One region of the Arthrobacter sp. EM1 genome, then DNA from elsewhere that is predicted to be linked to it. Evidence: riboswitches for the same ligand, from Rfam matches in the RefSeq annotation. Region 1 holds a riboswitch; each other region holds the start of a gene.

Region 1 (3,266 bases):
GCCGTCCTTTGGAAGGAGGTTTGCGGGAATCGTGATGCTGGTGTCGCTCACAGTGGCTCCAATTTTCGGCTGGTACTACGGGTGGCTCGGGTGACGGCCCGGCAGGGTGGCTGCGGCGGAGCCTGTTGTTTCATTCTGCCTGACTGTCCCGCGGGGGAGGCAAAAGGGACCGTCACAGTCCGGTCATTGAGATTATCCGGAGTAACTCAAATTAGGCTAAGCTGGCCTGCGAACGTACGGCGGAGCCCGCCAGGTTGCCGGCAGCGCACGGTACGGTGGAAATCACGCAAGGACGGCGCTCGAGGAGCTGAGCTGAATGACGGATCTGATCGATACAACCGAGATGTATCTTCGGACCATTCTGGAACTTGAAGAAGAGAACATCGTCGCCCTTCGCGCCCGCATCGCCGAACGGCTGCGCCACTCCGGTCCCACTGTTTCCCAGACCGTCGGCCGGATGGAACGCGACGGGCTTGTGGTTGTCTCCGGAGACCGCCACCTTGAACTGACCGGGGTTGGCCGGAAGCGCGCCATCGAAGTCATGCGCAAGCACCGGCTTGCCGAGCGGCTGCTGGCCGACGTCATCGGACTCGACTGGGCCTACGTCCATGAGGAGGCCTGCCGCTGGGAACATGTGATGAGCGAACGGGTGGAGCGGCGGATCTTCGAACTTCTCAACCATCCCACCGTCTCGCCCTATGGCAATCCGATCCCGGGTCTGGCGGAACTGGGCGGCCTGCCCGCCGACCCCAACCCTGACGGCGTCGTGAATCTGCTCGAAGCCATGGCCGGCTATGGTCCTGATTCCAGTGTCAGGGTCAACCGGCTGGCCGAGCCCATCCAAGTGGAGCCGGAACTGCTGGTCCAGCTCGATGAAGGCGGCATCCGCCCCGGCGCCCTGGTATCCCTGGAGCGCGTGGGGGAGTACATTTCGGTGCGCGTTCCTGACATCGAAGGTGCCCTTGAACTACCGCCTGAGGTCGCGGCCCACGTCTTTGTAACCATCGGTTCCTGAGGTTGCCGCGACAGCCCGGGGCCATCCGAGAGTTGTCCACAAGCTGATAACGGATTTATCTCTGGACGGCTTAATCGCCTATAGTTGGAGACTAGTACCGATACCAAAGCGTTATCTGATCCGAAGCCGAGCCCTGCCAGCGGAACAGTCGCAGAATCATCTCCTGGCAGGGGCGGGGGAACCACTTTTGGCTGTTTAGCGGCCTTGGGGTGAAGACCGTCAGCGGCAAGTACCCACAAACACGGAATCCATCGGATGCCCCTGTGCGTGATTGCTTGCCACGGCGGACCGGGTCGTTGATCTCTCTGACCCGAATCCGACAGCTAACTCCGCAGGCTCTCCAGAGAGGAACCGTTGTTGACCACCCAGACCGCCAAGGGCCGCCGTCGTGCGAGCGGCCCTGCCTCGGAGCCGCGTCCCGCCGCTGCCATCACGGCAGAGCGTCCGCGCGACGCGCACCGTGACGCGCGCAGGGATCGCCGCAGCCCCTTCCGCCAAGTAACGGATTTTGCCGCCGCAAGCGGTGTAGGGCAAAAGGCGGGTATTGCACTGGCCGCTGCGGGCTTGGCCCTCACCGTCACAGTTCCCGCGACTGGCCCTGTTCTGGCCACTGACGCCGGCTCCGGCGCGGCAGCCAGCCCGGCAGTCGTGCAGCCGGATGTGACAGCAGCAGAGGCCAAGATCGACTTCAGCCGCACTGCCGTAACCACCAAGGGCGATCCGGACGGAAAGCTCAAGCAGTTACTCAGTGCACAGTCCGCCGGCTCGATCACCCGGGCGGCCTCCGCAGGCAGCCTTGGGGCGCCGCTGGACCAGATGGTCACGGCGTCGCCGTTTGGCTACCGCGTCAGCCCCATCACCGGAGGCTCGGGCGAGTTCCACCGCGGGCAGGACTACTCGGCGCAGTGCGGCACCGTCGTCCACGCTGCCGCGAGCGGCACCGTGACATTCACCGGCTGGCACCCCTACGGCGGTGGTAACCGCGTGGTGATCGACCACGGCAACGGCCTGGAGACCACCTACAACCACCTGTCCTCCGCCAGCGTGAAGGTGGGCCAGCAGGTCTCCCGCGGGGATGTTGTGGCTCTTAGCGGTACCACCGGCGCCTCCACCGGCTGCCACCTCCACTTCGAGGTTATGGTCAACGGCGAAGTCGTCGACCCGACCGGATGGCTCTGAAAAGTTGAGGGAACACTCTCGCATTCTGGGGACACGCCGTGATCCGAATGTGACATTAGGGTCCAACTGCTGTAAAGTTTGAGCTACGCCAACTTTTTCGAAGTTGGCGCTCTTGAGTGGATTGCCTAGCTCTGCCACCGCTCAAGGTCCGTTCGCATGACATCGTCTGGCAGGGGCGGGGGAACCAATTTTGGTCTTCGCAAGAAGGCCTTGGGGTTAAGTCGCAAAGCTTCCCAGGAAGCAGCGCGGCCGGGTGACTCCCATCCGAATCCGACAGCTCACCTCGCAGGCATTGGGAGAGGCTACTTTCGTGCATACACGCCAAAATTCCGCGCTTCACCGCGCTTGCGCTGCTCTTTCGAGCCCGCTGGAATCCAATGATCGCGCCGGCCTTGCCGGTGCCCGGACCGCAGGCCACACGGTTGCCGCTTTTGGCGCGTCTTCGCAGTACACCCTTCGCTAAGTAACCCATTTTCGGGGCGATCCGGCGTACCCCCAAGATGCCGGAGCGTCCTCAGCCCGCGCCTAAAAGCGCGGACCAGGAACACGAAAGAGAGAACTTAATGACTACTCGTGCAAACGCACGGCATCGCGCCGAGGTCACCAAGACCAACTCGCTGGCCGTCATTGCCAAGGCTGTCGGCGGCAACGCCGGCGGCATGGGTCGCCAGGCCGCAGTCATCGCTGCTGCTTCCGGCCTCGTCCTGACCAGCGGTATCGCAGCCAACGCTGCTGAGGCCAACGTTCAGCGCGAATCCGCCTCCGCTTCCACACTCGACGTCCAGTCGAGCACCCCGGCTGCCATCTCGGCTGCTTCCACTATCGCGATCTCCTTCGAGAAGCCGGCCGTCACCACCACCCCGGCTCCGGTTGTTGAGGCCCCGAAGCCCGTTGTGAAGGTCCAGGAAACGCCTGCTGCCAAAGCGGCCGGTACCCAGGTCGCTGCTGCCGCAACTGCCGCCACCGGCACCGCGGTAGCAGCCGTTTCCAAGGCGCCGGCCGTCGCCAGCGGCATGGGCGCAACGATCGCCGCTGCAGCTTATGCCCAGCTCGGTGTAAGCCAGGACTGCAC
Region 2 (3,266 bases), 920 kb from region 1:
AACCGGCGGCCCGGTCGGCGAGGGCCTGGGCTTTGGAGGAGGAGGCCTGCGCCTCGGCGACGAGGCGCTGGATTCCGGCCAGGGCGGTGTCGTCCCCGACAGCGGTGACCTGCACGCGGACGGTGTTGTCTGTGGCGATGGTTCCGGCGATGACCTTATCCCCGGATGAGCGGAGGACGGTCCTGGATTCCCCGGTGATCATCGATTCGTCGAACTCTGCCTGGCCGTCAACAATGGTGCCGTCGGCCGGCATTCGGGCTCCGGAGCGGACCAGGACGGTGTCCCCCGCCGCAAGCTCGCTGACTTTGATGGTTTCGGTGCCCTCAGCGGTAATCCTGTCTGCCTCGTCGGGCAACAGAGCCGCAAGAGCGTCCAGGGCACCCCGTGCGGAGCCGAGGGCGCGCATCTCGATCCAGTGCCCCAGCAGCATGATCGCCACCAACAGGGCCAGCTCCCACCAGAAGTCCAGGTCGAACCCGCCGATCCCGAGGCTGGTGATCCAGGAGGCGATGAATGCGACGCTGATCGCCATGGCGATCAGCAGCATCATGGCCGGTTTTCGGCTCTTCAGTTCCTCCAGGCCACCTTTGAGGAAGGGCTGCCCGCCGTAGAAGAAGATCACGGTGCCCAGCGCCGGCGGGATCCAGGCCGAGCCCAGGAAAACCGGGGGTGTATAGCCCAGCAGCCCGCCGAACATGGGGCTGAAGAACACGACAGGCACGGACATGGCCAGCGTCAGCCAGAACCTGTTCTTGAACATCGCGACGCTGTGTCCGGCGTGTTGGCCCTGGGTGTGCACCATGTGCTCATCATCCATGCCTTGGGAATGGACGGCGTGGGCATCAGGTGCATGCGCCACGGCCGCCCCGCTGCGGGGAGCGCCTGGCTCGTCCTGCCGGGCGGAAGGTCCGTTGTGGTGGTCGTGGTCCATTTGGTGCGCTCCTCAGGAATTATCTCTGGTGGCGGCCAGGGCCGACGGCTTGTCTGTATCGGAGAACGGCTGGACTACTCGCCGGCGGTAAGGCTGTAGCCGGCGCCGGTCACTGCGTTGCGAACCGCGGAGACGTCCGCCGCACCGGCCACGGTGAGGCGGGACTCTCCTCCGACGACGAGCTCCACGATCGCCGACTCGACCCCGGCCACGGCACTGACTGCCTGTTCTACCGTTTGAACGCAGTGTCCGCAGGTAAGTCCTTCGACCAGGTATTCGAAGCCCTCAGCCGGGGTCTGTGTCTGCGTCCGGGCGCCGGGTGAGCAGCAGCTGCAGCCGGACGGTTCCGGAGCGGCAAGGGGAAGTTCGGTCCGGTTGTTAGTTCCGCACATGTCAGTTCGTTCCTTTGCAAAGAGCCGTAACGAGGATGCTGGGGTTGAACGGCTGTAACGGCCGGCAATTCCTCGGGCCTGGACAAACCACTTCACTGACAACAGGTCAAATATACCCCCAAGGGGTATATTTTACAAAGTGCCCGGGATGCCTCTGACGGACTCAGGAACGGGGGGAGCCTCCCGCACGCGGCACCTGCCGGGTCCCGCCGCCCTGCGCTGTCGCCATAGGGGCGCCCGCTCACCGCGGATCATGGCGGGGCCGCCCGTCGAACCCATGCGGCAGCATTCGTTACCTGAATGTGACATCCCCTTAGTATTACCGTACCGTCGAATTCGTGCCGGTTTTCTCCGAGAAAGGGACTCCCTGGCCGATTGCCTAACTCTGCCGCTGCCCGGGATCCGTTCGCAGAAATCGTCCGGCAGAGACGAGGAAACCACATGTTGGCCTGTTCTCAGGCCTTGGGGTGAAGCCGCGCCCCTGCACTTATGCAGGTCGCGGCCGGGTGTCTCCCATCCGAATCCGACACCTCACCCCGCAGGCATGGGGAGAGGCTACTTCATGTCCGCACGCAAAAATCCGGGCCGCCACCGCGCTGTGACCGCCAAGACCAGCACCCTTGCGACAATCTCCAGGACCGCTACCGGCAACGCCGGCGGGGTGGGCCGGCAGGCCGCCGTCATCGCCGCCGCGTCGGGACTTGTTCTGACCAGCGGGATCGCCGCCCAGGCTGCCGACGCCCCGGCGCAGCGGGACTCGGCCCCTGTCTCGAACCTTGAGGTGTCCAACCAGGCGCCGGCTCAGCTCAGCGCGGACTCCAGCGTCCGGATTTCCTTTGAAGGCCCCGCCGTCACCACCGCCTCCGCCCCGGTCATTGAGGCGCCCAAGCCTGCTGTCCAAGCGCCGGCTCCTGCCGCCGAAGCCGCCCAGGCTCCGGGGCAGGCCACCATCACTGTCCAGCCCCAGGCCGCGACCGCACCTCTTTCCGCTCCGGCGGCAGGAGGGGTCAACGCCGCGATGGTTTCCGCCGCTTACGTCCAACTTAGCCTGGTCCAGGACTGCACAGCCCTGGTAGAAAAGGCCCTGGGGGCTGCGGGTATCCCTGTCGGGGACCTGGCCCGATGCAGTCCATGAGCTACGGAAAGGCAGTCGCTGACGCGCAGCCGGGCGACGTGGTCATCAAGCCGGGCCACATCGGCATGTACGTCGGTAACGGCCAGGTTCTTAGCTTCGGCATGAACAGCAAGAACCAAACCGTTGTGCATCCGCTGTCGTGGCTGACCGCCACCGGTCCCGTCACGTTCGTCCGCGCGGGCGCCTAGCGCACACCCGTCAAGGGCCGGTGAATTGCTGCCTTTGGTGGCAGCGGATCGCCGGCCCTTGGCGAGTTCCCCCTGAATGCCAGCAGCCCGGAACGGGCGCTACCGCCTATCAACGAGGTGTCGGGTTCTGACATCCGGTGCCGGTTGGTCAGGCCTGCCGGGCGAGAACCGGCAGCGCAGCCCGATGGTGTGGGGAGGAATCCTGAACCGTCGTCCCGGCGAAGCGGCGAAGGCGCAGCGAGTTACTGACGACCAGGACCGAACTGGCAGCCATCGCGGCGCCGGCGATCATCGGATTCAGCAACCCCAATGCGGCAACCGGGATCCCGATGGCGTTGTAGAAGAACGCCCAGAACAGGTTGGTCTTGATGGTGGCCAGCGTCCTGCGGGACAGCTCAATTGCCTGGGCCACCTGGCCAAGGTCGTTGCCCATGACGGTCAGGTCCGCTGCGGCGATCGCGACGTCTGTTCCACTTCCCATGGCAATGCCCAGGTCAGCTTGTGCCAGGGCCGCGGCGTCGTTGACGCCGTCCCCTGCCATGGCGACGGTGGCCCCGGACGCCTGAAGCTTCCGAACCGCGTCTACCTTTTCTTCCGGCAAGACGTTGGCCATGACATCC
Region 3 (3,266 bases), 910 kb from region 1:
CCCTAAGAACCGAACCCCTCTGGGACCTCGTCCTGACCGTTCTGGTGCCCCTAACAGGGATGCTGATGGTGGTGCCGATCATCGAAGACCAGTCGGCCAAGGCCGTCAGCGCGCTGATCATCGTCGAATTCATCTACGTGTTCATCGAACTCGTCGCCGATGCCGTGCCCGGGATCCTGATGAGGATCAGTCCACAAATCCTGGACGGGGCAACCCAGGCCCTCACCGGGCATCAGGGCTGGCTTCCCGGACCGCTGCGGGACCAGCAGCTCGCCGGAGACCTGCTGTGGTTCCTGGCCGAAATCGTCGATGTGCCCCTGATCATCCTGATGTTCGTCAGGTTCGCCCGCAGCGACCGGAACGAGGCGACCTCCTTCGACAGCCTCACCAACGAACAGCTCGAGGCGCTGAACCGCGAACACCTCAGTGGTCCGCACGCACCCCGCAGCTGGCGCGATGCGTAGGGCCCTCTGCGCCCCGATTGTCCGGGGAACCGCGGAAAGCCCGCTCAGATGAACGCGGCGGGATTGACCGTCTGGCCGTTGACCATAACCTCGAAATGGAGGTGGCATCCGGTGGAGTTCCCGGTCGTCCCCACACCGGCGATCAGCGCGCCCGCGGTTACGACCTGCCCGACGGAGACACCGATGCTCGCCAGGTGGTTATACGTGGATTTCAAGCCGTTGCCGTGGTCCACAACGATCCTGTTTCCGCCGCCGTACTGGCTCCAACCCGCCTCGAGCACCGTTCCAGCACCGGCGGCGAAGACCGCGGTGGAACACGGCCCGGTTAAGTCGATCCCGGTATGCCACTCACCGGATGCCCCGGTCAGCGGGTTGACCCTGAGACCAAAGGGGGAACTGACATTCACGGAGGACAACGGAGCCCGCAACCCCGTGCCTGGAACGGACGCCGGAGCCGGGCCAGCCCCCGGACCGGTCGTTATCGGAGCCCCGGCCGACTGGGCGATTGGTGCAGGTGAAGCCTTCGGTGCTGGTAAGGAGCGGACGGCGGGCCGTTCAAAGGCGAGGCCGGCGCCTGCGGCCGCCGTGACCGCTGGCTGTTCAGCTGCCGTTGCCGAGGCGGCCGGGCGTTCCCGGGCGGCGTTCAGGCGGTCCGGATCGGCCTGCGCTGCGGAGAGCACCGTCATGGCAATCAGCCCCGTGACTGTCGCGGCGGCGCCAAATCGCTGCCCACGACTTCCCCAGACGGCGGGCGGAAGGACGGCTGCCCTGCGGCGGCGCTTGGCGGGTGAGGACGCGGCAACAGCGCGGCGGCGACCGTGTATACGGTGGGAAGGCAAAACGCGAGTCCTCTCGGCGCCGGCGAAGTTAGCTGTCGGATTCGGACGAGTGTGCTGTCCGGCCCGCTCCGCCAGCCGCCGCCGCACAGGCGTGTACTCACAGAGCCGGCTCAACCCCAAGGCGCACGATGGCGCCGTTGGTGAGTCCTCCGCCCCCGCCAGAAGACTGAAAGTTCATGGACCGCCGGCGGGGCGTGGCGAAGCGGCCTCACGCATACCCGTGAGGGGTATGTATTGCGTCAACCCTATCCGACCTGGCCTCGAAGTTACAATTCCGTTATCAAAGGATAGTCATGCATAAACCAAGCCGCCGGACACCGCCGGCCCCCGCTCCCCGGGCCCTTGAGGCATTGCCGGGTTTCTCCCGGCGCCGCCTTCTTTCATCAGCTCTTCTGGGCGCACTGGCCGCCCCGGTGCTCGTAGGATGCGCCTCCGGGGACCCCCTCGCCCAGCAGGCCAAAGCCGGTGACAACAAAAACTACATCGCCGGGGACGGCTCCGTGACCGAATACGCCGACGCCGAGCGGAAACCACCGGTGGTAGTAACCGGCGAACAGTACGACGGAACGGTCGTTAACTCCGGTGACTGGGCCGGAAAAGTGATCGTCCTGAACTTCTGGTACGCCGCGTGCGCCCCGTGCCGGCTCGAAGCTCCCCGGCTGGAAGCACTCTGGAACGAGTTCCAACCACAGAATGTCCTCTTCTACGGCGTGAACGTCCGCGACGAGGAAGCCGCCGCTGTCGCCTTCGAGCGGACCTTCGGAATCACCTACCCCAGCATGCAGGACAAAAACGGGGGCATCCTGCTGGCCATGACCCAGTACGTACCGCCGCAGGCCGTCCCGACCACCCTCGTCCTCGACAAACAGGGACGGGTCGCCGCCAGGATCCTCGGCCTGGCCGATCAAAGCATCCTCAAATCCCTCATCGCCGCCGCCGTGGCCGGCGGCTAGCCCGGAATCGTTTGCTCCAGGAATGCGGGGGAAGGAAGCGCGTGGGAGATCGGCAGGTCCTGGTGAAGATGTCCGAGTTAGCGGGTCGTTGGCCTCCAAGTGCCGCAGAGTTATTGTGGAGGCGGCGGCCGGCCCCAGCCCGCCGCTCACGTCACCACCAGCGACAGGAGAAGCACAATGAGCCATCACATCAGTGCGATGCTTGAGGCCCACCCGACGGAGCCGGGCTCCATCGAGAGGAACAAACTCGCCGAATGCATCACTGCATGCTTTCAATGTGCCCAGGCCTGTACGGCCTGCGCTGACGCCTGCCTGGGCGAGCACATGGTCGCGGATCTGATCACTTGCATCCGCACGGATCTGGACTGCGCTGACATCTGTGGCGCGACCGGCAGCGTCCTGTCCCGCCAGACAGGAACCAACGAGGGCATCCTCCGAGCGGTTCTTGAGGCCTGCCGTGCTGCCTGCGGCGCCTGCGCCGACGAATGCGAGCGGCACGCGGACATGCACGAGCACTGCAGGATCTGCGCCGAGGCGTGCCGTCGGTGCGAAGCCGCCTGCACAGAACTCCTGGCAGCCCTGGCCTGAGCATCACCGATACGCGCAGAAGTCCGAAAGCATGGCAACCCGCGGGTCTGAACTTTGCGCCCACGACAGATCCGGTCGGAACTTCACCTTCAGCCCGGACAAGGCCAGCGATGCCCGGACAGGGCCGGAGATGAACAAGACTAGCCAGTTCCGGTGTCCCGGTGGTGTTTCCGTGGCCAAATTCGGCTGCCCAAACGTTGGTCTGGAGTAACGCCTGCGCTGGCGGCGTTCACCGGGTGAAGCCCTTAGTCTGCGGTGTCGCCGGCATCTCCGGCGTCACTGAGCTGCCCGCGGTAGCGAACACGCCGGATCCGCCGTGTCATGGACACCATAAGCAGAATGACGGCGGTGACCATGAAGGCCGTCATCACGAAGCCAAGAAGCCCGGGCGTAATCTGGTCAGCAGTCAAGCCAGCACGAAG

Evidence for each region. Region 1 has a riboswitch for cyclic di-AMP ahead of QI450_RS01725 (M23 family metallopeptidase). Riboswitches for the same ligand answer to the same signal wherever they lie in the genome.
Region 2: another riboswitch for cyclic di-AMP. It lies ahead of QI450_RS05740 (hypothetical protein); the one in region 1 lies ahead of QI450_RS01725 (M23 family metallopeptidase).
Region 3: another riboswitch for cyclic di-AMP. It lies ahead of QI450_RS05685 (M23 family metallopeptidase); the one in region 1 lies ahead of QI450_RS01725 (M23 family metallopeptidase).

The regions. Positions count from the first base shown of each region.
Region 1 is NZ_CP124836.1:361,999-365,264, forward strand. It holds gene serC (phosphoserine transaminase) at 1-51, opposite strand, end outside; gene QI450_RS01720 (metal-dependent transcriptional regulator) at 317-1,015, shown strand; cyclic di-AMP (ydaO/yuaA leader) riboswitch at 1,130-1,368, shown strand; gene QI450_RS01725 (M23 family metallopeptidase) at 1,373-2,194, shown strand; cyclic di-AMP (ydaO/yuaA leader) riboswitch at 2,342-2,500, shown strand; gene QI450_RS01730 (NlpC/P60 family protein) at 2,758-3,266, shown strand, end outside.
Region 2 is NZ_CP124836.1:1,280,117-1,283,382, forward strand. It holds gene QI450_RS05730 (copper-translocating P-type ATPase) at 1-931, opposite strand, end outside; gene QI450_RS05735 (heavy metal-associated domain-containing protein) at 1,006-1,323, opposite strand; cyclic di-AMP (ydaO/yuaA leader) riboswitch at 1,690-1,882, shown strand; gene QI450_RS05740 (hypothetical protein) at 1,886-2,458, shown strand; gene QI450_RS18085 (hypothetical protein) at 2,455-2,646, shown strand; gene QI450_RS05745 (heavy metal translocating P-type ATPase) at 2,795-3,266, opposite strand, start outside.
Region 3 is NZ_CP124836.1:1,269,406-1,272,671, reverse strand. It holds gene QI450_RS05690 (cytochrome c oxidase assembly protein) at 1-464, shown strand, start outside; gene QI450_RS05685 (M23 family metallopeptidase) at 509-1,303, opposite strand; cyclic di-AMP (ydaO/yuaA leader) riboswitch at 1,309-1,485, opposite strand; gene QI450_RS05680 (TlpA disulfide reductase family protein) at 1,597-2,256, shown strand; gene QI450_RS05675 (four-helix bundle copper-binding protein) at 2,434-2,844, shown strand; gene QI450_RS05670 (hypothetical protein) at 3,090-3,266, opposite strand, start outside.